Regions from separate parts of the Paenibacillus septentrionalis genome, predicted to be linked through region 1. Evidence: predicted binding sites of a transcription regulator. Region 1 holds the regulator's gene; each other region holds the start of a gene.
The links. Region 1 encodes Rex, which represses fermentation and respiration genes when NADH is low (regulators of the CRP and FNR family bind a similar motif). Its sites were predicted from a motif close to TTGTGAAATATTTCACAA; they were not measured.
Positions count from the first base shown of each region.

Region 2: ACFP56_RS11685 (formate/nitrite transporter family protein) is a predicted target of Rex. The motif match lies at 1,961-1,978, and genes of this name have one in related genera.
Region 3: ACFP56_RS19095 (DoxX family membrane protein) is a predicted target of Rex. The motif match lies at 3,528-3,545, and genes of this name have one in related genera.
Region 4: adhE (bifunctional acetaldehyde-CoA/alcohol dehydrogenase) is a predicted target of Rex. The motif match lies at 2,027-2,044, and genes of this name have one in related genera.

Region 1 covers NZ_JBHSTE010000002.1:319,505-325,241, forward strand. Annotated here, with positions in the region: gene ACFP56_RS06365 (AAA family ATPase) at 1-4, opposite strand, end outside; gene ACFP56_RS06370 (hypothetical protein) at 1-533, opposite strand, end outside; gene ACFP56_RS06375 (hypothetical protein) at 637-1,173, opposite strand; gene ACFP56_RS06380 (amidohydrolase) at 1,175-2,476, opposite strand; gene ACFP56_RS06385 (redox-sensing transcriptional repressor Rex) at 2,457-3,113, opposite strand; gene dinG (ATP-dependent DNA helicase DinG) at 3,114-5,737, opposite strand, start outside.
Region 2 covers NZ_JBHSTE010000003.1:684,606-690,342, forward strand. Annotated here, with positions in the region: gene ACFP56_RS11670 (sugar-binding transcriptional regulator) at 1-382, opposite strand, end outside; tRNA gene ACFP56_RS11675 (tRNA-Arg) at 766-840, shown strand; gene clpP (ATP-dependent Clp endopeptidase proteolytic subunit ClpP) at 1,252-1,833, shown strand; gene ACFP56_RS11685 (formate/nitrite transporter family protein) at 2,057-2,845, shown strand; gene ACFP56_RS11690 (L-lactate dehydrogenase) at 2,848-3,774, shown strand; gene ACFP56_RS11695 (HPr family phosphocarrier protein) at 3,867-4,136, opposite strand; gene whiA (DNA-binding protein WhiA) at 4,226-5,167, opposite strand; gene ACFP56_RS11705 (gluconeogenesis factor YvcK family protein) at 5,173-5,737, opposite strand, start outside.
Region 3 covers NZ_JBHSTE010000007.1:189,208-194,944, forward strand. Annotated here, with positions in the region: gene ACFP56_RS19080 (response regulator) at 1-568, opposite strand, end outside; gene ACFP56_RS19085 (sensor histidine kinase) at 565-2,301, opposite strand; gene ACFP56_RS19090 (hypothetical protein) at 2,482-2,790, opposite strand; gene ACFP56_RS19095 (DoxX family membrane protein) at 2,918-3,451, opposite strand; gene ACFP56_RS19100 (hypothetical protein) at 3,627-3,824, opposite strand; gene ACFP56_RS19105 (VanZ family protein) at 3,962-4,945, opposite strand; gene ACFP56_RS19110 (DoxX family membrane protein) at 5,212-5,718, opposite strand.
Region 4 covers NZ_JBHSTE010000007.1:196,457-202,193, forward strand. Annotated here, with positions in the region: gene ACFP56_RS19120 (response regulator transcription factor) at 1-427, opposite strand, end outside; gene ACFP56_RS19125 (hypothetical protein) at 582-1,016, opposite strand; gene ACFP56_RS19130 (Crp/Fnr family transcriptional regulator) at 1,200-1,958, shown strand; gene adhE (bifunctional acetaldehyde-CoA/alcohol dehydrogenase) at 2,114-4,693, shown strand; gene pflB (formate C-acetyltransferase) at 4,724-5,737, shown strand, end outside.

The sequences.
Region 1 (5,737 bases):
TCATTATTCCACACTCCCATCGTACCACCATCTAATGGCAGTAATTTATCCAAACGTTGTCCGTCCGCAATTAGGGAAATATATATATACTGCTCGTCCACGCTAGTTGTTGCATCGACATGAGCATGCGCTTCTTCTATACGATTCATTAGCTCGGGTAGCTCAGAATATCGTTGATTCGCCATTATCTCAGCAATATCAAACAAATAAGCTTCCCATACTTCACTCAAGGCTGTTTGCTCCTGCTTCAGCTCTACTGTATAGCTGCCTTCCCCTATACCATGCTCACCTAGCAACTTCTTCGCCTCTGCGACAGCTTCGTGTAATGGTTGCTCGTCAAGAATATCCAGCTGAACCTTGTAGCCTTCATTCTTATTACCCGTTAATTCAATGTGCGAATAATTCGCTTGACTTAAAGATTGGTTTAATGGCTTCTCTTGTGCAACGTATTGATACGTAAAGCCTCCACCAATAAGCAAAACTAAGCAGATGGCAAATGCAACAGCCATAGGTTTTAGCTTCATATCTTTCATGTTTACACCTCTATCCAATAAATTTATATATATCATTCGTATATCAAATAGTATATCATTTTTGCTATCAACTTTAATTGTATAAAAAAAGGAAACAAGTCCGTTATGGCCTTGTTTCCTTAGGAATCGTGTATTCATCTATAAATTTGCCATCTATCATTTGATAAAATGCCATTTTCTGATGGCCGCTGGAGGAGTCCTTAAATTTGATCTCCCACACGAGCTGACCATACAAATATCCAGGTTGAGCTTTAATCTGCTCTGCATTAGGCTTCGTTCGTTCAACCAATGCGATTATGTCGTCCTTCGTTATCGCTTTATCATAAGGAAGCTCAGCAAGCTGCTCTTGAGTGGACCAAGCAGAATATACTTTCTTTTGGTCGGATATGGAATCTGCTAGCAAAATCCAATATCGATCCTCCCATACATACTTGCTTAACGTATAGTCCTCGTTCAGGTCGTACAGCGATGCTTGCTCGATAACTGCTCGCATTTCGCTTGCTTCCTGCCATAGTCCCTTATGAATATTGCGATAGAAAAAGATAATCCCTACAACAATAAGCACAAGCAAAAACAGAACAAGTGTGGTCCATTTTCGTCTCGTCATAAATGGTGGACGTTTTTTTTCTATCGCTCTCATACTACGTTAACAATCGTTCGAAGCTGGCTTGAGCCTCAGAACGGATTTTCTCCTCATCCATTGTTAGCAGCTGTCTATGCTTCACAAGCTGTTTTCCTGCGACCCATACATGCTCAACATCTCTTCCGTTAGCTGCATAGACAAGATGTGAAACGAGATCCGTACGCGGGAAGAAATGAGGCTGATCAATATTAATCGCGATAAAATCAGCTGCTTTTCCTGTTTCTAGTGTACCGATGTGGTTATGCCAGATCGCTTGTGCTCCCATTGACGTTCCTAGTGCAAGAGCAGTATGTGCGGGAACAACGGTAGGATCACCAGAGACTCCCTTATGTAACAAGGCAGCTGCGCGAATTTCCTGGAACAAATCCAGATTGTTGTTGCTCGCGGCACTGTCTGTACCTAGCGATAGCTTAACTCCAGCTCGAAGCAGCTCCGGCACACGTGCAACACCACTTGCAAGCTTAAGGTTGCTTATTGGATTATGAGAGATGGAAGCGTCAAGCTGAGCTAGCTTTGCAATTTCGTCGTCTGTCAAGTGCACCGCATGTGCAAGCAATGCTGGACGTGTAAAGAAGCCTAACTCCTCCAAATGATCTACAGGTCGTTTGCCATAATCATCGACATTTTGCTGTACCTCTGCACTCGTTTCAGACATGTGTGTATGAAGCGGAAGATCAAGATCATGCGCTGCTTGAACGATCCGTTCAATAAAGGCAGGCGGGCATGTGTAAGGTGCATGAGGGGCTAGCATGGTTTGAATTCTTCCCTCACCAGCGCCATTCCATTGCTTCGCAAATGCTACCGCATCTTCAAGCTTGCTCACTTGCTCCTCAACCGAGCCTAGGCCGATCATTCCACGAGCCAGAAAGGCACGAATACCAGCATCAATAGAGGCTTGCGCTACCTGCTCCATTCGATCATACATATCTACAAATGTTGTTGTACCGCTAAGCAGCATTTCCGCAATCGCCAGATCGCTGCCTGCTTTCGTGTCTGCCTCAGAGTATTTCGCTTCCATCGGCCACATTTTTTCCTGCAGCCACACTTGCAGCTTCTGATCATCTGAAAAACCACGAAGCAAGCTCATTGGTGCGTGACCATGCGTATTTACTAGACCCGGCATAAACAGCAGCCCTTGTCCGTTAATAATCACTGCTTGCTCCTGTACGGACGCAGCAGGCTCATTTTCCCCAATATACTGAATAACTCCATCCTCAACGACCATATGACCGCGTAGAACCTCCGGCTGATGTGAAGCCATTGTAATAAAGCTGCCTTCCTTAATCCACAGACGACTCATCCTGCTCCTCCTCTTTATTGTTCAAGTAATACGCCAAGCTCAACAGCTCCTTCGTAAAATCAGCATGCTGAACCCGTACCTCTTCAGGAGCTCGCAATATGGTTGGAGCGAAGTTCAATATCCCTTCAATACCACCAGCAATTAGCTGATTGGCAACATTTTGAGCCTCCTGAGCAGGTACGGTAATAATGCCGATGCGAATATTGTGCTGCTTGATCGTTTCTGCCAGCTCATTCATCGGTTGAACGGTTAACGTATTGATCTTTGTTCCGATTTTTGGCTCATATGAATCAAACACCGCAACGATTTGCATGTTGTCATTACTGTATTTATTATAATTGCACAATGCATGTCCGAGATTACCCGCACCAATAAGTGCAACATGTATGGTTTGATTGATTTTCAAGATATGACGTATTTTATCGATCAGATAGTCGACTTCATAACCGATTCCTTTTCGCCCAAAATCGCCGAAATAGGCCAGGTCCTTGCGAATTTGCGCTGGATTAAATTCCAAACGAGAGCCTAGCTCCTGTGAGGAAATCGTTTTGATTTCACGTGCTTTCAGTTCATTAAGCACCTGCAAATAAATCGGCAGACGCTTAACAACTGCGTCCGATATTTTCGCTTGCTTCATCTAGTCATCCTCCTTCAACCATTGTTCCATCCGCTGCGTCATTTGATTCGTATGCATCGTTTCGATTTTTGGGCCTGGCAATGAATACAGGAAATGCTTTCCGTAATAGGATTCAATAACTCGCGTATCATAAATGATGACGATTCCTTTATCCGTTGTCGTACGCACTAGTCTGCCAAAGCCTTGCTTGAAGCGTATGACAGCTTGTGGAATCGAAAGCTTCATAAACGGATTTTTCTTCTGACGAAGCAATAGTTCCGATTTCGCCTCGATTAAGGGATGATTAGGCGGCTGGAATGGCAAGCGAACGATTGCCAAGCATTGCAGCGCTTCACCCGGGATATCTACACCTTCCCAGAAGCTGCTAGTTCCCAGCAAAATAGACGATTGCTGCTGTAGAAAACGCCGCGTTAGCTTTGTACGGTTGTTGCTGTCAATTCCTTGACCGAGCACCGTGATTTGCTTTGGCTCCAGCAATTCCTTAAGCGGATCGTACACCTGCTTTAGCATTCTATACGATGTAAACAAAACAAGCATTTTCCCGCCCAGCTGCAGCGCATTGTCATGCAAGGATTGTACTAGCATCTCCAAGTACGATGGAGGCACATTAGCCCCTTTCAATACTGGAAAATCTCTAGGAATAATAACTAATGCTTGTTCCCGATAATGGAATGGCGAATCCAGAATAACCTCGTTTAGACGATCGCTATCGTTATAGACATCAAGACCGAGCTGCTCCTTTACATACGTAAAGTTTTTCTGAATTGACAATGTTGCTGAAGTCATCACAACACTATCCTTGACATCATACACATATTTTCGCAGCAGTCCACTTACATCAGTCGGGGATGACATTAGCTGCAACGAGCGATGCTTATACGCTTGGGTTGCTTCGAGCCAGTATACATAATCCTCAAGTTCCAGCTTAATGAATTGGCGCAGCTCGTCCTTTAAGCGAACTAGGTCACGAATAACACCGTTAAGATCGGTAAGCATGCCTGAAAGATTAAGATCCTCGTCAAGTCGTTCCTTAATATCGGATGACATTTTCTCAAGCGCTTTGGCAAAGCGATTCAGCCCGACATGTACCTCCTGCTCGCTCTCCACAATTTTAGTCCAGCTCTCAGGAAGCTGCTCCCGATTCAAGCGAAGCACGATTCCGCCAGCTTGTTCTCCTGAGTCAGATGCTCCATTCTGCCCAGCATTGTGCATCACGATGTCATAAAGCGCCTCGAACAATTGATCCCAATGCTCCTTTAGTGTTTGCAGCTGTGGAAAGGCACTATCTATCGTTTCATTCCATGAAGCGGTATGATCATCACCATCCTCAGCAATGCGTACGCGCAAAGATGGGAGTAAGCCTGTTCGGACGTCTTTATACAAACTGGTCATTGCATGAATATACGAAAAATAGCTCAGTTGGTTTCCGAGATGCTTGCTGGCGACCTCTTCAAGATGATGCGCCTCATCAAGCACTAAGTAATTGTAGGACGGAAGCAAGCGATGATCGGCTTGAATATCAGTAAAGATCATAGAATGATTCGTTATGCATACATCCGCTATATTCGCCTCATGCTTAGCTCGATGATAGTAGCAGCGCTTGAACCACGGACATGCTCGATTCAAGCAGGAATCTGCATCACTGGACACTGTTCCCCAAAAATCCTGTCCTCGCAAGCCAAGATTTAGCTCCTCTTGATCACCATTTTCGGTTTCTGTTAACCATATGACCATTTGAGCTGCTGTAATCGGGTCATCTACTGGTGCTACAAAATCAAGCATATTCAGTTTGTGCTCAAATTTGCGCATGCATAAATAATTGCTTCTTCCTTTTAATAACGAAGCCCGAAATGGAAATGGCAGAACTTCATTCAATAGTGGAATATCACGATTGCGCAGCTGCTCCTGCAAGTTTATCGTGTGCGTGCTGACAACCACCTTCTCCTCAGCCTGAACACCGTAGTACAAGGCTGGGATGAGATAGCCTAACGACTTTCCAGTTCCAGTTCCAGCTTCAATCAGCAAATGCTTTTGCGAACTCAGCGCCTCATACACTTCGTTGAACATATGCTGTTGTGGCTTCCGTTCCTCATAATGATCAAACAGCTCGCGAAAGCGCTGCTGCACATCGTCCATGTAATCCTGAAAGCTTTTTTGCTGCGCAAAATAATCGTTGGCATTCTCAGACTCCCGTACAGAGGTCTCCTCTTGCCATGGCTTGGCCTTCAATGCAAATTGGCGATGGTAATCATATTCAGCAGAGTCGAATACCGCTCCCTGCTCTACAAGTCCCTCATTGTATTTCATAAACCAACCAATATCACGACTCTCATCAAAAAATGAAGATAGCCGCTGCAAAGTAAGCAGCGGCAAGGAACGAAGCTTCTGAACACATTGAATAAAAATTTGGGCTGTTGCCATCGCATCCGCATCTGCTTGATGGTGCTGCTCATGGACAATACCTAATTGTTCAGCTGCGGTTCCGAGCTGATAAGAAGTAATCGATGGGAATAATATACGTAATAATTCCATTGTGTCGAGCCTGCGTCCTGAAAACGGCAGGTATCCACATTGATCTAGGGCATGATTTAGAAAATTGGCGTCAAAGCCAACATTATGAGCGA
Region 2 (5,737 bases), on a different contig from region 1:
CAAGCTCGCGCTTTGATACTTCAGATTGCTCCGAATTACCCGGAACTACAATAACTCGCTGCAAGCCGTACATGTTTTGAAGCTTTATCTCCAGCTCCGAGCTTCCGAACACAAGTGGACCAAGCTGTTCTAATTGCTCCAGCACTCTTCTGCCATCATCGCTAAGCGACATGCCAGAAGATGAAATCAATAGCAACCCTTGCTCCTTCAACAACTCCGTCTCTGCCCGCAGTACACGTTCAGTCATCGCCATTACATTTGCTAATGCACGACGCCCGATTGTTCCAGCAAGCATAACTTGTTGCAGAATCTTGTAACGTTTACTCATCACGTCCAAAAGCTCAGGTACAAGCTGCCGCTGCAGATCAATAAGCTGTCGCATGAATACCATCACTCCATCGGCAAGAGTCCACGTAATTTTTATAAGGACAACCACATTGGACATTTAATGTCCCTGCGGTATTTTTTAAGTCCCACATGTATATTGTAACGAATTCTTTTTTGCATAGCAAGCTTACTTTTCTTGTGTAAACGATTTCTTTTGCATTTAAATACTATTTTTTTATACCTTTTTGACGCTTTGGTCCGAATCTTCCCACCTGTTAGTTGTAATTCCACACAATTTCCGATACATTTAGCTAATCTACGATTGAAGTTTTGCCAGTGCAGTTTCAGCTTATACTTGAGCAATTTGTTCAGGTTTATGAAACAAACCTTTCATAAACACTTGCTTCATATGCAATAATCCAATACAATATAATAGTTGCGCCCGTGGTCCAATGGATATGACGTAGGCCTCCGGAGCCTGAGATCTAGGTTCGATTCCTAGCGGGCGCGCCACAGCTTTTCAACTAAGCATCAGACATGCTTCCTATACAAACACGCCAAGGAGAGCAGGAACTGCTATTAGCAGATCCTGCTCTTTTTTATGTAATATAACGTCTTGATAAATCTTGCTAACTTGCATATCTTGCACAACCTACACATCTTGCAGCGTAATCTATATAAGCTCGCAATTACATAGCTACTACACAAGTCACTAGAACAAGTACATTCTGTCGTGAACAAGATGCCGCTTTCTGTATCTCGATTATCCTCTATGCAGCAGGGTTTACAGCTGGATAATAGCGGTTAAACTGATACCATCAGCCCTGTCTCAAAAACATAATAAAAAAGTTTGACTTTCTTTGACTTTTGATTAATTATCTATTATGATAGTTACACATTACGATTTAGGAGGATTGGTTGAAAATGAACTTTGTACCTATGGTTATTGAACAAAGTAATCGTGGAGAGCGTTCTTATGACATTTATTCTCGTTTGTTAAAAGACCGCATCATTATGCTAGGCTCTGGTGTAAACGATGTCGTTGCCAATTCTATTATTGCACAGCTTCTGTTTTTAGCAGCAGAGGATCCTGATAAGGACATTCATCTTTACATCAACTCACCTGGCGGCTCCATTACAGCGGGTATGGCCATCTACGATACTATGCAATACATTAAGCCTGATGTTTCGACTATCTGCGTCGGTATGGCCGCATCAATGGGGGCATTCTTGCTTACAGCAGGTGCCAAAGGCAAGCGCTTCGCACTTCCGAACAGTGAGGTCATGATCCATCAGCCACTAGGCGGTGCAGAAGGTCAAGCTAGTGATATCGCGATTCGTGCGAAACGCATTATCAATATGCGTGAAAAATTAAACAGCATCATGGCTGAACGCTCTGGTCAACCGATTGAGCGCATCAATCAAGACACAGATCGCGACTACTTTATGAGTGCGCAGGAAGCAGTTGAATACGGCTTGATTGACAAAGTTATTGAACGCGTATAAATAAGCTTCTTTGCATATAACACAGACAGCAGCAGCAGGCTTCTACTTAAGCCCGCTGCTGCTGTTTTTCTATAACCACCCACTCACCCCCCTTGTTATTTCTCGCACATTTAACGTTATTCTTGGATTGTGATTTTTGTCACATACTATAATGCGACTTCCCTTTATGATGAGATTGTAACGTAATCGCCAGATTTACTCGTATCTAATGGGGGAAACCATCATGGAAACCGAAGCATTATATAAAATCGAACAATTAGCTGCAAGAAAGCTTCATATCTATATGCAAAGCAAGCTGCACTATATGCTGCGATCCATGATAGCCAGTATGTTTATCGGCTTTGGCGTTATTGTTGCTTTCAAAACAGCCAGCTTCTTTTATGAAATCCACTCCCCCTTCACCTATCCAGCAGCTGCCTTAACGTTCTGCATGGCGATTATTTTAATCTATTACGGGGGCGGAGATTTATTTACAGGAAACACATTCTATCTCAGCTTCAGCTCTTTACGCAAAAAAATGAGCTGGACGAAAACAATTAAGCTGCTTGCTCTAAGCTATACCGGCAATGTCATCGGGGCTATCCTATTTGCAGTCATCATCTGGATGACAGGACTATTTGCAAGTGAGCATATACACGGATTTTTGTTAGAGGTCGCCCTAAAAAAAGTAGATGCAACAACCCTTGAAATCTTTACTCGAGCCATATTGTGTAACTGGTTGGTATGCTTGGCCTTTTTTGCTCCTTATATGATGAAAACCGACGGAGCGAAAATGTTCATTATGATCCTATTAGTATTCAGCTTTTTTATTGCAGGTTTTGAACATAGCATCGCGAATATGTCTGTATTTGCCATCTCTATTGCAGCAGGTGGCTGGGGAACACTTAGCGCAGATCAAATTTTGCATAATTTAATCCCGGCAACTCTAGGAAACATCATCGGTGGCAGCGTATTTATGGCTATGTTTTACTACTATATCAACAAACCCTATTTTGAAGAAAGTGGTGAGTGAGTATGAAAACTAAAAAAGTCGTTATTATTGGAGCAGGTTTTGTCGGCTCAACAACTGCCTATACGCTTATGCTGCGCAACCGTGTCAATGAGCTTGTCCTGATTGATGCTAATCATGCAAAAGCAGCAGGTGATGCGCTGGATATCAACCACGGCATGCCGTATATTGGTGGCGCTAAGCTATGGGCTGGCAGCTACGAGGATTGTGCTGGTGCAGATATTATAATCATAACAGCGGGCGCTGCACAGCGTCCAGGAGAAACGCGTACAGATCTACTGAAACGCAATGCTGATATATTCGACAGCATCATTAAGCAAATTATGCCTTACAATCAAGAAGCTATTCTGCTCATTGCAACGAACCCAGTCGACATTATGGCCTACATTACCTTAAAAAAATCTGGCTGGCCAGTCAATCGTGTGATCGGATCTGGTACATTGCTCGATAGCGGACGCTTCCGCTACTTGCTCGGCAACGAGCTAAAAATTGATCCTCGTAGTGTTCATGCCCACATTATTGGCGAGCATGGCGACTCTGAGCTTGCCGTATGGAGCCTGGCTAACGTAGCTGGCGTTGACATTGAGCTAGACGAGGAGATCAAGCAGCGCATTTTCCTGCAAACTAGAGATGCAGCTTATGAAATTATCGAAGCAAAAGGCGCAACTTATTATGCGATTGCACTAGCGCTGGATCGTATCGTAACAGCGATTCTGAATGATGAGGGTGCCGTATTGAATGTTTCTACCCTGCTGGATAACTACTGTGGAGTATCTGATGTATACCTTGGGGTTCCTTGCATCGTGGACAGAAGTGGTGTCCGTCAAACGCTGGAGCTTACGCTGACAGATGAGGAACAGGCATTATTTGAAAAGTCTGCCGACAAGCTCAAGGAACTAATCGCAAGCCTGGAGCTTGATCTTGAGCCCTAACAAATCAGCTAACCACTACAACTAAAGAGGCTGCCAGTTATTCTATTCCACACATTGCAGAATAGGACAACTGGCAGCCTTTTATGTGACGATTATTGATTCTCAAGCTCTTCCTTGCTTACAAGCGCTATCAATGCATTTACAGCTTGCTCTGCGTCAGAGCCTTCAGCACTAATCGTAATTTCAGTTCCAGAGCTTATTGCAAGACTCATAATACCCATGATCGACTTGGCGTTCACTTTCTTATCGTCTTTTTCCACAAAAACCTCAGAGGAAAATTTGTTCGCTTCTTGTACGAATAAAGCTGCAGGTCTAGCATGTAACCCTGTTTTCAAACGAACAACTACTGGAAGCCTTGCCATGAAAAACATACCCCCTATATTTAAAGTCAAATTAATTATCGGACATTTTGAGCTTTATAAGTTATTATACCATTATGAAGCAAGTTCTACTAGGTTAAAGTTGAGCCATTCCTTATTTTTTCTGCCATTTCATCAATTTTGCGCAACCGGTGATTAACACCAGATTTGCTGACCTTCACCTTTAACAGCTCGCCCACCTCTGTCAAATTCAAGTCAGGGTGAGCCAAGCGCACCTCGGCAACCTCCCTTATTTTATCCGGCAGATTTTCAAGCCCAATTTCCTTTTGCAGCAGCTTTATATTATCGATTTGTCTGACCGCAGCCCCAATCGTTTTATTCAAATTCGCCGTCTCACAATTGACAATTCGATTTACCGAGTTGCGCATATCACGCATAATGCGAACATCCTCAAACTTAAACAACGCTTGATGCGCGCCAATCATGTTTAGCAGCTCGATAATTTTCTCGCCTTCCTTAATATAAAAGATAAACCCTTTTTTACGTTCTATGCAACGGGCATTCAGCCCAAAGCCGTTAGCCAGCTCAACAAGCGCCTGACAATGCTCCTCATACATCGAAGCGATCTCAAGGTGATAGGATGAGCCTTCAGGATTATTTACCGAGCCACCAGCTAGAAACGCGCCGCGAAGATAAGAGCGTTTACAGCAGGTTTTGCGAATAATTTTACTGTCGATGCCTGAATTAAACACAAAGCCTTCTGATACAATACGAAGATCACTCAAAATTTCCTGCACCTTTTCCGGCATGCGAACAATATAAACGTTATTTTTTTTCAAGCGCATCTTTTTACGTACAAGAAGCTCTACATGGACATTGTAATGCTTTTTGACCAGCGTGTAGATCCGCCGTGCTATCGCGGCATTTTCGGTGGATATATCCAAGACGACCTTGCGGCTCGATAAGCTGACAGCGCCATTCATGCGAATTAAAGCAGCTAGCTCCGCACGTTCACAACAGGGCTCTGTTTCGACCATCGTCAATTCCTTTTTCGTTTGCGCCGCAAAAGACATGCTTCTCACCTCTTCCTGAGCATCCAATTTTCAACTAATTTATATATATGATGACTTAAACGCTCAGCATCATGTCTCAAAAACGTTCGAAACAGAACAAGCTGATCAGCAATGACTTGATAGCCACGCTTTGTTACCTCATCAATATCAAGCTGAACCGCTTTTGCCCCGATTTCAGCATATTTGCTTTCCACATGTGGCGGAATCTCGCCATTGTTTACGATGACATAATCAAATAAATGATGTCCAATATGATCATAAATCGCATCCAGGTGATCACTTACCGAATAATTATCAGTTTCCCCAGGCTGCGTCATAACATTGCATACAAATAATTTAACAGCTTCTGATTCAACAATAGCTTGTGCCAGCTTTGGCACAATAAGATTAGGCATAATACTTGTATATAGGCTGCCTGGTCCAATTAATATGGCGTCAGCCTGCTCCAGCGCCTCAACAGCCTCTGGCAATGGCTCGATGTCCTGCGGCTCTAAAAACACACGCTTGATTGAACCGTTCGCCTTAGGAATCATCGACTCACCCGTAACAATCGTTCCATCGCTCATCTCG
Region 3 (5,737 bases), on a different contig from region 1:
CCAATGCCTCCACAAGAGGTTCAGGGCGATCATTCCAATACCAGATTCCCGATTCGAGCTCTATTCCCCCTTCTGCCGTTTCTGAAGCTTCCAAGGTGAACTCATGATTCGTTGATAAAAGGTATGCCACATAAACCTTTGAATCAATACGGTCCTCTTGCTCAGGCTGAGATAGCAGCCGCACCTTCTTCATATCAAGCAAAGACGATATTCGTACAAGAATATCGTCGAACTGCTCTTTATCAAGCTCTGTTTTTGCGATATAGTCAATTGCACCTAAGCGGAGCGCCTCCTGGATGTAATCAAAATCCTGATGCAGCGTCAGCACAACAATTTGAATATGTGGATATCGCTTCGTAACCTCTCTCATCAGCTCGATACCAGACATGACTGGCATGTGCAGATCGGTAAACATGAGGTCCACTTTATTGGATTCTAAAAACTCAAGCGCGTTCTCGCCATTATTGGCCTCGCCCACCACCTTCATTCCAAACTGACTCCATGGCATAAAGCTGGTTAAGCCTTTTCTAACGATTTTTTCATCATCGACGATTAGTACAGCTATCATAATGATTGATCCCCTCGACGAACTGGCAGACTCATTTTTACGATCGTCCCTTTGCCTACTTCGCTCTTGATTTGGAACGTCGCTTCTGCACCGTAATTTGCTTCCAATATTCGAATGACATATTTCATTCCGATCCCCATGCCTACCTTCTTGCTATCTACCGTTTCCTTGTGCAGCAGATTATATAGCTGCTCCTCTGTCATTCCTGATCCATTGTCTTGAATTGTGATATCCAGGTGTTTCTCTAGTGAGATGTTTACATGAATATAGCCATCATCACTGACACCATGATATAGCGCGTTCTCTACTACTGGCTGCAGAATGAATCTTGGTATTGTAAGCGCCATTGCTTCTTCATCTACGTCTATATCTACATCAAATTGAAAATTATAGCGTATTCTTTGCAATTGCATATATTCTTTAAGCGCCTCGATCTCTCCTCCAATGGTTGTAGCGTCCCCCATCTTGCCCAAATTGTACTGCAAAAGCTTGTTTAATGAGAGTACGAGCTTATCAATATCTTTTTGACCATTCATCATAGCAAGCCAATGAACCGTATCAAGCGTATTCATTAAGAAATGGGGATTGATCTGATAAAGCAGCTTCTCAACCTCTAAATCAGCTCTACGTTTTTCTTTATTTTCAATTTCACCGTAAAGCTCCCATATTTTTTTCTTCATTTCTCTAGTTTTGAACAGTAGGTAGTCAAACTCAGGAATATGAATCAAATCCGTATTCCCTTTTGCATTTGAATTGATTAGCGATTTTAACTCGACATTAAATTTCTCTAGCGGCTTATACACCATTCTCGATAGTATCGTACCTATAATAATTGCTGCAATACCAAAAACAAAAAATAGAATGATCAGCTGCATGATCCATTGGTTTTTTTCTTGATTCATTTCTTCCTGTGGAAAAATGGATACAATGCTCCAACCCTGATTACTCATTTCACGATGCCATATTACCTTTTCAAATTCACCTGAAAACTCTTTATCACTCACAAAGGGAAAGCTGCTATTAACAGGGAACATTTCTTCGTTCTGACTGTACGTAATTTTGCCTTCATTATTTAGTATGAGCATTTGCCGCGACTTTTTAATTTCATCTTGAGGTTCAAATAGCGCTGTCGTTGTATTAAATCCGGTTTCGATATAAACATAAACGTCCTCATGCGTGACATTGACCTTTCGTAGCGTGCTGAACACAAGATGATTATTCGAGCGGTTATAGCTTCGGTGGGGGCCATAGTAGGTGATCTCTGGGTAACTCTCCATCAAAGGAAGTGCATCAATGCTAAAATCGTCTCGAACAGAGAAATTTTCAAAATCAACTGCACTTCGATCTTTAAAATAATAAAACGTTAATCCTACATTAGGATTGGAAAACGTTAATACATTCAGCTCACTCTTAAGATCATTACGATAACGAGACCTTGTAAAAGGATCCTGTTCTACATATAACTGCTCCAGAAGCTTGTTATTGTTGACACCAAAAGCTAGCTGCTGAGAGATATGGTTTAGGTTGTTCAGGTTATTTTCAAGATTCAATATTTCCTGTCTAAGGTTACTTTGTATAGAGCCTTCAACCTTATTGACTAATATCGAATTGATTGTAAAGAAGGACGCTAGACAAATACAAATAAACGGAATAATCACACTTAGCATAACTATGAAGATCGTTCGAACCTTAAATGTTGTTTTTCTATACCAATTTAGCAGGAAAGAAAACATATAGCTGCACCTCGAATAAAAGTATATCTATATACTATACCATGCCTTATGCTCATAATAGTTAGAAGTTGTTCTTGAACAAGGTTGATAATTATGCGAAAAAGGTCAAAATCACTATTTCAAAACAAATAGAGCATCTGGTCCTATGACCAGACGCTCTATTTGTTTTGTTGCAAAAACCTACCATTTGCCTCCACGCAAATGCTCAATAATCGCACGCAGCTCGCCATCATGCTGAGGCAGCTCTTCTCCGCCTTTGATCTCGATCTTGGTAATGTCCAGCTTGTAGGTTTCCTTGCTGTTTGTCGGTGCAAAAATCAAGTCCTGCTCATTTTCCAGCTTCACATTGTAGCCAAGCTGTGCGAACGCTGCAATAAAATCCTTGATGCTCGGCTGACGATCATCTGGCAAAAATATTAATGCACGCAGCATTTTTGTATGAGGTCCATCGATGAATTTGAAGTGAAAGATACATTCGCGAAGTGCCATATCCCTATAGCCCCTTTCTGTTATTAGGTTCAGCTTACCTTGTTTTTCACTTGATTTCCAATTTTCAAGCAGCAGCGGTTCCCGTAATAATCCCTGGATGCCGCTGCTTGCTTGTTCTATGAGAGCCTTAAGCTGTTTTCAGCTCAGCAGCATCGTTTCTTTCTTTTTTCTCTTTTTTCAGTTTTGGCCATACATTTTTTTTAAGCCAAGGGTTAAGGAAGAAGTCTCCACCGAATTTGCCTGCGTTGCCTGCTGCAAGAAAGACGATAAATCCAAGCAGTACTAGCAACGGGTTCGTGCTTACTGTTCCAGCGAACATAAACATGAAGTTCATCATCATTCCGAAAAATGCAGCTGGCAGTGTTAAGATCCCTGTAATTAATCCGATACCGATTAGCAGCTCGCCCCAAGGAACGAGTACATTGATGACATCGACCATCGGCAATGCAAAGTGTTCAATAAATGTGTTGTATAGCGGATACAGAACCTCATCGCCTTTTGCTACAGGATTCGTTATGGCATTGGTCAGATAGCCTGTAGCGTCAAATGTGCCTGTTGTTACTTTACCCCAACCGCTCGTTAGCCATTGGTAGCCTAAAAAGATTCTTACAAATGTGACGATCATGGCTGCGTATTTATTCTCTCTCCAAAACTTTAACATATCAATCACTCCCTGTTCTTTATGTCTTAAGTATATAACGGATGCCTCAGAAAGAGTGTGATTAAATTCACATATTTTGTGAACTTTTTCACTTTATTTTTTTGTTAGACAGAAATAGCGCTGATTTCGCCCTTTAATTCGGGCTAATCAGCGCTATTTTCTTCTTAGGTTTGTTCTAGTTGTGTTTATTATCTCGTTTATGCGTTGAACGGGTTAGGCGCATGCTCTGAAGGATTAGCACTGTAATGCCAGCTGCTGCTCCCATCCATTGCTCGATATATACCTCTTCTCCTCGTGCTAGTCGGATTAGCGCACCTCCGCCCATAATGATGGTCAGAGCCAGACCTAATGACCACAATGATCGATTAAGCATCTTATCACCTCTTGGTGGCAGGATCATGTTTTAGATTCCGATCCCCAAGCCCCTTTTTATCACTACAAAAATTGTTTTGATCAAATGATTCCTTCTTGCCTAGCTTCTCAACTATCGTTCGAATCGGATCATACTAGCTAAAACAGTGAGCTGATTCGGTTTATCGCCCTGTGCACCCTACTTGCTTCTGTAAGTGCAAGGTCCCACATCACGACATATGAATTTGTGCTGTCGTTAACTATTTTAATGGTGAGCTCGTTTACACCCTGTAACGGGATTTGAAATGAGTCTGGGGTGGTCAATTCTCCTCCCCGATAACCTAGTCCATAAATTTCTGATCCGTCTGCAATAAAAATGATATCAATTCTGTCATCATTTGCAGGAGCGGCTGCATCAACGAGTATAGCGACATTACCTGTTATATTGGTATAATTCCCATTCAATATATACGTAAATTCATTTGTTGGTCTGTTATTTTTACTGTAAAGATTTAAAAAAAGCTCGACCAATGTTTCACCTATTTTAATTTCAGAAAGATGTTCATCCCATAATACAGATCCATCCGATAGAGCTAGTTCATCTAGCGCTATAACTTCTCCACCTTTGTTAGTTAGATAATGATTCATACTACTAACAACCGTAATCGTACCTACTGAAAAAACAATTGCGGTTAGGATGATTGTTATCATTCCCTTTACTTGATCACGGTGATGCTTTACCATTCGCTGTGACCAATATCCAATCGAGGCCCCTAACGTATTAATCATTATATCGTCTATATCAAACGAGCCTAAGCGGGTAACCATTTGTACGGTCTCCAAAATTGTAATACTGACAATAAATAAGCTAATAAATCGAATAAAACTGCAACGAAACAGCAGTGGAACAATAATCCCAAATGGTACAAATGCTATAAAGTTCCCTAAATTAAATAACCAAAGCTTAAAATCTCTCCCCATTGGGAAATTCAAAGGTATACCGTTAGGGATTAGACTATAACGCATCCCTTGATCTACATTCGATGATGCTCGATTGAATCCGATGAATAGAAAATAAACAACTAATAGAGCATATAGAACGAACAATACCATAGTAATTTTGCGTAATTTTCCTTGATACATAACTACATCCTTCCTAGGAGATGACATTCAAGAAGAGCGCAACGACAAATTAAACATTAGCTTATACGATTATTCTAACGTTAAAATTACATGTTTAGCTGTTACCCACTCGTTAATAAATAAAAACTATTATATACAAAAACTGTTAATTGTAACAGCTACATTAGTAACAAAAGGAAGCTGGCTTAAACATAAAATGGCCATCGTCACGAGAGGACGATGGCCGTTTACCAACTTTCGCTGCTACATATTTTGCAACAGATCGCTTACGCTTTTTTGAACTTGGCAATTAGTTTCTTGCCCACATTCTCTTTCAGCCAAGGATTAACGAAGAAATCTCCACCGAATTTGCCAGCATTGCCTGCAGCAAGCATGACGATGAATCCAAGCAGTACCATATACGGATTCGTGCTGATCGTGCCAGCAAACATGAACATGAAGTTCATTAGCATCCCGAAAAATACAGCTGGCAGGGTCAAGATTCCTGTTATTAATCCAATACCGACTAGCACCTCACCCCAAGGGACCATTACGTTAATAACATCCACCATCGGCAAGGCCACGTGCTCGATAAACGCATTGTATATCGGGTAAAGCACCTCATCGCCTTTTGCGACTGGATTCGTGATCGCATTCGTTAAATACCCTGTAGCATCGAACGTTCCTGTTGTCACCTTACCCCATCCACTTGTTAGCCATTGATAACCAAGTACAATTCTCACGATTGCAACCACTACTGCTGCAAATTTATTTTCTCTCCAAAACTTTAACATATCGATCACTCCCTGTTGT
Region 4 (5,737 bases), on a different contig from region 1:
TATGCTGATTCATAAATTGACTCATTAGCTTTTTCGTTGCTGAAGGATACAAATAAGCCTCGCCTGCTGCAACAGCCTGAATCGCACCGACCAGTTCCTCATGCGGCGCATTTTTCAATATATAACCAGATGCTCCGGCCTTAATAGCTTGGAACAAATATTGCTCGTCATCATGCATCGTTAAAATTAATATCTGAACGTCCGGCATCAGCTTCTTCAATTCGGCTGAAGCCGTCAACCCATCTTTGCCGTGCGGCATACTCAAATCCATTAATACGACATGAGGCTTCACCTGGACAGCTAATGCGATTGCTTCATCTCCTTCCGATGCCTCGCCTACTACTTCAATCTGATATTTGCCGTTCAACAGCATGGATAGACCTGAACGAACTACAGCATGATCGTCACAAATAAGAAGCCTAATCATCGGAACAATCCCTTCTTTCACTTTCCTATTATTATAGCGGTTCAAATTGCGAAAAACAGCAATAATAAGAAAAGAGTTGAAGAATGCTTCGAAAACTAGGCTTTCACGTATGTTGTATAAGCTATGCTATATCGCAGCTTATCGTTACTGTATTCTATATATGAAGAGACTGCGCTTCCAGCTCTCGCAGGAGCTTCGTCACCACATCAATTTGCCCTGGATGATAAGCGCCTTCCACTCGCTTGCCGATCAACATAGCTGCATAGTATTGACCATGCTGCCTATAGAGTGGCCAAGCAGCGGCATGCACCAGCTTTTCAGTTAGCATAATCGCCTCTCCGCTTTCAAAGACTTGATCAGCAGTCGCATGAAATTGCAAAAAACTGCCGATGCGCATTACTTCGCCCGTTAATCCTGCATGCACGTGTTGTCTGATCTTTTCTGTTCGTTTGCTTATGCTGCCAAGCACAAGCTGCCACCTAAGTTTTCTAGTTCGTGGATCCACAACTCCAATCGCCGTAAGATCACTCGCTGTCACATCCAAAATTTGCTTCAGCTTTTCTTCAATGTGAGAATTGGCTGGAGTCATATGCGTGCTCCTTTCTGACATTAACACAGTACAGCTCAATTATCCTTATTATAATAGGTTCATTTCACGCTGTATGTTAGGGAATGCCCTTAAAAGAATGTAGGGTTTTTCCCGATATCTAATCATATGCCAAATGCGTATAGTAGAAAGTAAGGAAACCGTACTGGAAAGGATGACGCTTCAATGAGTATTTATTATGATTCCAACACTGCAAAGGTTAGGCGGCCAGATAGCAATAAAAGACCAGGCTCATTAAGTACCGTATTTACGGATGAACAGCTCGATCTGCTTGCATCGGTTATGCATGTCAAAAAATACTCTGCGCATTCTCATTTATTCTGGGAAGGGGACGAAGCAATCGCAGTCTATTGGATATTAAAAGGCCGTGTCAAATTGAAAAAGTCTTCGTCTGACGGCAAGGATCTGCTTCTTTCCATCCTGCAGCCTGATGATATGATTGCCGACATCGATACTTGGGATACCACTCATCGCTATACAGCTGAGACAATAGACGAGGTAGAGGTCGGTGTCATTCCACGGCTGCAGCTAGAAATGCTAATGTGCAAACATGGTGATTTTTCTTATCGCTACGCGATGTGGATGGGATTGATTCAGCGCAAAACTGAATCAAAGCTTCGTGATCTGCTTATGGGCGGTAAGAATGGTGCTCTTGCTTCTACGCTAATCCGTCTATGCAACAGCTTTGGCATACGAGAGCAGGAACATATTCGCATTAATATTAAATTAACGAATAATGAGCTGGCTGAGCTGGTCGGCACCACTCGCGAAGGTGTGAACCGCCTGCTAGCCAGCATGAAAAAAGACGGGGTCATCTCAAACAGTGAGGACGGCTATATATTAGTAATTAATTTGCAGGCATTAAAAGATATGGCGGGCTGCCCGATGTGTCCAACCTGTCCTAACGAAATATGCAGACTATAGATCAAGAAGTGCTTATCGATTCCAATAATCGAGGGCGCTTCTTTTTTTTGTATTCATCACAATAGACTTTGTGATTTTTAGCACATCCTTTTTCTCCATGCTGCTCTACAATAGACATATATCGAAGATAGGCCATGAAGTAAGGAGTGAAAACAATGGCGATATCCAAGCTTCAGCAACCGAATAAGGAAATGGAATCATGCTTAACTCATGCACAGCTAGCTGCCAGGCAATATGCGCAAATGGATCAGGCAAGCATCGATGCAATCGTGCAAAATATGACGCTTGCAGGCATTCAGCGACATATGGAGCTGGCTAAGCTGGAATTAGAGGAAACGAGACGCGGAATATTCGAAGACAAAATTATATTGAATATGCATGCGACGGAAAGTGTGTTTCACGCCATCAAGTATGTAAAAACCGCAGGAGAAATTGAAAACAACCATTACGAGGGCTACAAGCTCATTGCAGAGCCGATAGGTCCCGTAGTCTCGATTGTAACCGATACTTCACCTGTTGCTACGATTTTGTTTCAATCATTAATCGCTGTAAAAACACGCAATCCTATTCTTTTTATTTTTCATAAGGAATCCACTCGATGCAGCATAGAAGCTGTACAGACGATGCATGATGCTGCGATATTGGCTGGAGCACCAGAATACTGCCTGCAATGGCTCGATCACCTCACCTATTCTGAGATGACCTCGCTCATTTCCAATCCAGCTGTTGCAGCCGTGCTTACGAGCGGAGATGAAGCAGCTGCCAAGGCTGCCAAGCAGTTTGCTAAGGCTACCTTAAGTGTAGCTTACGGCAACACACCATGCTATATCGATCAATCAGCTGATCTTAAGCAGGCAATCACTGACATCATATTATCTAAAAATTTTGACAACGGCATGATGTTTACGTCTGAGCAGGGGCTGATCATTCATCAAGAGCTGTATGATCAAGCATTACGAATGCTTTCCGTTCTTGGCTGTTATGTGCTCGATGCAGCACAATGCGCACAGCTTAGCAAGCAGCTGTTTACCGAAACGGGCGCACTGCGTCACAGCTATATCGGAAAATCCGCCTATGAGCTGGCGTCAGCAGCAGAACTTTCAATCCCTGCTGACACGAAACTACTCATTGCTCCGCTTAGCAGCATCGGCGTGCATGAGCCGTTATCATTCATTAAGCCTTGCCCAATCCTGTCGCTTTATAGGGCAGAGCATGTTGAACGCGCGCTGGAGCTTGCTGACCAGCTGCTAGAGCTTGGTCAAGCAAAGCATTCTGTCGTCATACACTGTCAGGATGCAGAAGTAAGCTCCCGCTTCAGTGATAGGCTCATCGTCAATCGTATCATCGTAAATGCTCCTGCCATTGAAGGCTCGTTAAGCTTCAAGGATAAAGAACAATTGCCATTTCAAGACATGGGTTATCAATCCTCTGGACATCAGCAGCATACCAATATGGAGCTGCTTCGCTTGAAAAAAATTTCAAATCGAAGCGTAGATATGCAATGGTTCAAAATCCCGCCAAAGCTGTATTTTGCAGCAGGTGCTACACAGTATTTAAGCAAAATGCCTGATATCAGCAGAGTAATGATTGTAACGGATCACAATATGGAGCAGCTTGGCTACGTCGACAAGGTTCAATACTACCTGCGCAAACGAGCAGAGCCTGTTCAGGTAGAGGTTTTCTCAGAGGTTGCACAGGAGCCTACAATCGACCTGGTCATGAGTGGTACGAATCGAATGCATGCCTTCCAGCCGGACTGCATCGTTGCTCTTGGCGGCGGTTCTGCCATCGATGCTGCTAAAGCGATGTGGTTGTTCTATGAAAGCCCGGACACGGACTTTCATACCATTAAGATGAAATTCATGAATATTCGAAACCGAGTATACAAATATCCGCATTTAGGCAAACGCGCCAAGCTTGTTGCGATTCCAACAACGTCAGGCACAGGCTCAGAGGTCACTTCATTCGCAACGATTACAGATACAACCAAAGGTCAATCGAAATACCCGTTAGCCGACTATGAGCTGACACCTGATGTAGCGATCATCGACTCTGAATATACAGCTAGCCTGACGCCTGCTGTCATCGCCGATACTGGAATGGATGTGCTGACGCATGCGATTGAATCGTACGTGTCCATAATGGCCAATGATTTCAGTGATGGCTTGGCGATCAAAGCGATTCAACTCGTTCTGGAAAACCTCGAAAAGTCGTTTGCAACAGGTGATCCAACAGCACGGGAAAAAATGCATCACGCATCAACGATTGCCGGAATGGCGTTTTCCAACGCATTTCTTGGCGTCTGTCACAGCTTGTCTCACAAATTCAGTGCAGAATTCGGCATGCCACACGGTCGAGCTAATGCGATTTTACTGCCGCATGTTATACGCTACAACGCCTCTCGACCTACGAAGTTTCAAAATTTCCCGAACTATAAGCATTTCCAAGCCGATGTGCGCTATGCCGAAATTGCCAGACTTGCTGGATTACCAGCAAACTCGACAAGCGAGGGTGTAACCAGCCTGATCTCCTCGATCCGTCAAATCAATCGCACGCTTGGCCTTGCCGAGAGCTTCCAGGAGGCTGGCATCCCATCAGCATCGTTTGAATCTAAAGTTAATTACTTGGCGGAGCGCGCGTTCGAGGATCAATATACGAATTACAATCCGAGATTGCCACTCGTCTCGGAGCTGGCAGAACTGTACCGTCAAGCCTATTATGGCAACTTTCTATAATTGATCAACACATTTGAGGAGGAATCAACAATGAAAACCGCAGAGTCCGTTAAAGCAGCTGCTTACCGTAAATTCAATGAGGGTGTCTGGCAGACAGAAATTAATGTTCGGGACTTTATTGTACAAAATATGAGTTCATACTCAGGTGATGAAAGCTTTTTGGCTCCAGCCACACAAGCAACCGCTGCATTATGGGAGCATATAAGCCGACTTTCCCGTGAGGAACGTGAGCGTGGTGGCGTATGGGATGTTGATACTACTAAGCCTTCCACCATTATTTCACATGCCCCTGGCTATATCGACAAGGAGCTTGAAACGATTGTTGGCCTGCAAACCGATCAGCCATTCAAACGCTCCGTCCAGCCATTTGGCGGAATTAAGATGGTTATCGACGCCTGCAAAGCCTACGGATACGAGCTGCCGCAGGAACTGATCGATACATTCACTGAAATTCGCAAAACGCATAACCAAGGCGTCTTCGATGCCTACACGCCTGAAATGAGACTCGCACGGAAAACCGGCATCATTACGGGACTGCCTGATGCCTACGGCCGAGGACGCATTATTGGCGATTATCGCCGCGTTGCCTTGTATGGGGTTGATCGCTTGATTGAGAAGAAGCAAGCTGATAAAGCGCTAACCGATCTTGCTGCGATGAGCGATGACGTTATTCGTGAACGTGAGGAGCACGCTGAGCAAATACGCGCCCTGCAGGAGCTGAAAGCAATGGCTGCCTCCTACGGCTACGATATTGGCAGACCTGCGGAAACCGCACAGGAAGCGATTCAATGGCTGTACTTTGCTTACCTGGCAGCAGTCAAGGAGCAAAATGGAGCAGCGATGAGTCTTGGACGCGTATCTACTTTCCTTGATATCTATATCGAACGTGACCTTGCTGAAGGGACCTTAACCGAGGAGCAGGCACAGGAGCTTATGGATCACTTTGTGATGAAGCTTCGCATCGTTAAGTTTCTACGCACACCTGATTACAATGAGCTGTTTTCTGGCGATCCGACTTGGGTTACAGAATCAATTGCCGGTGTA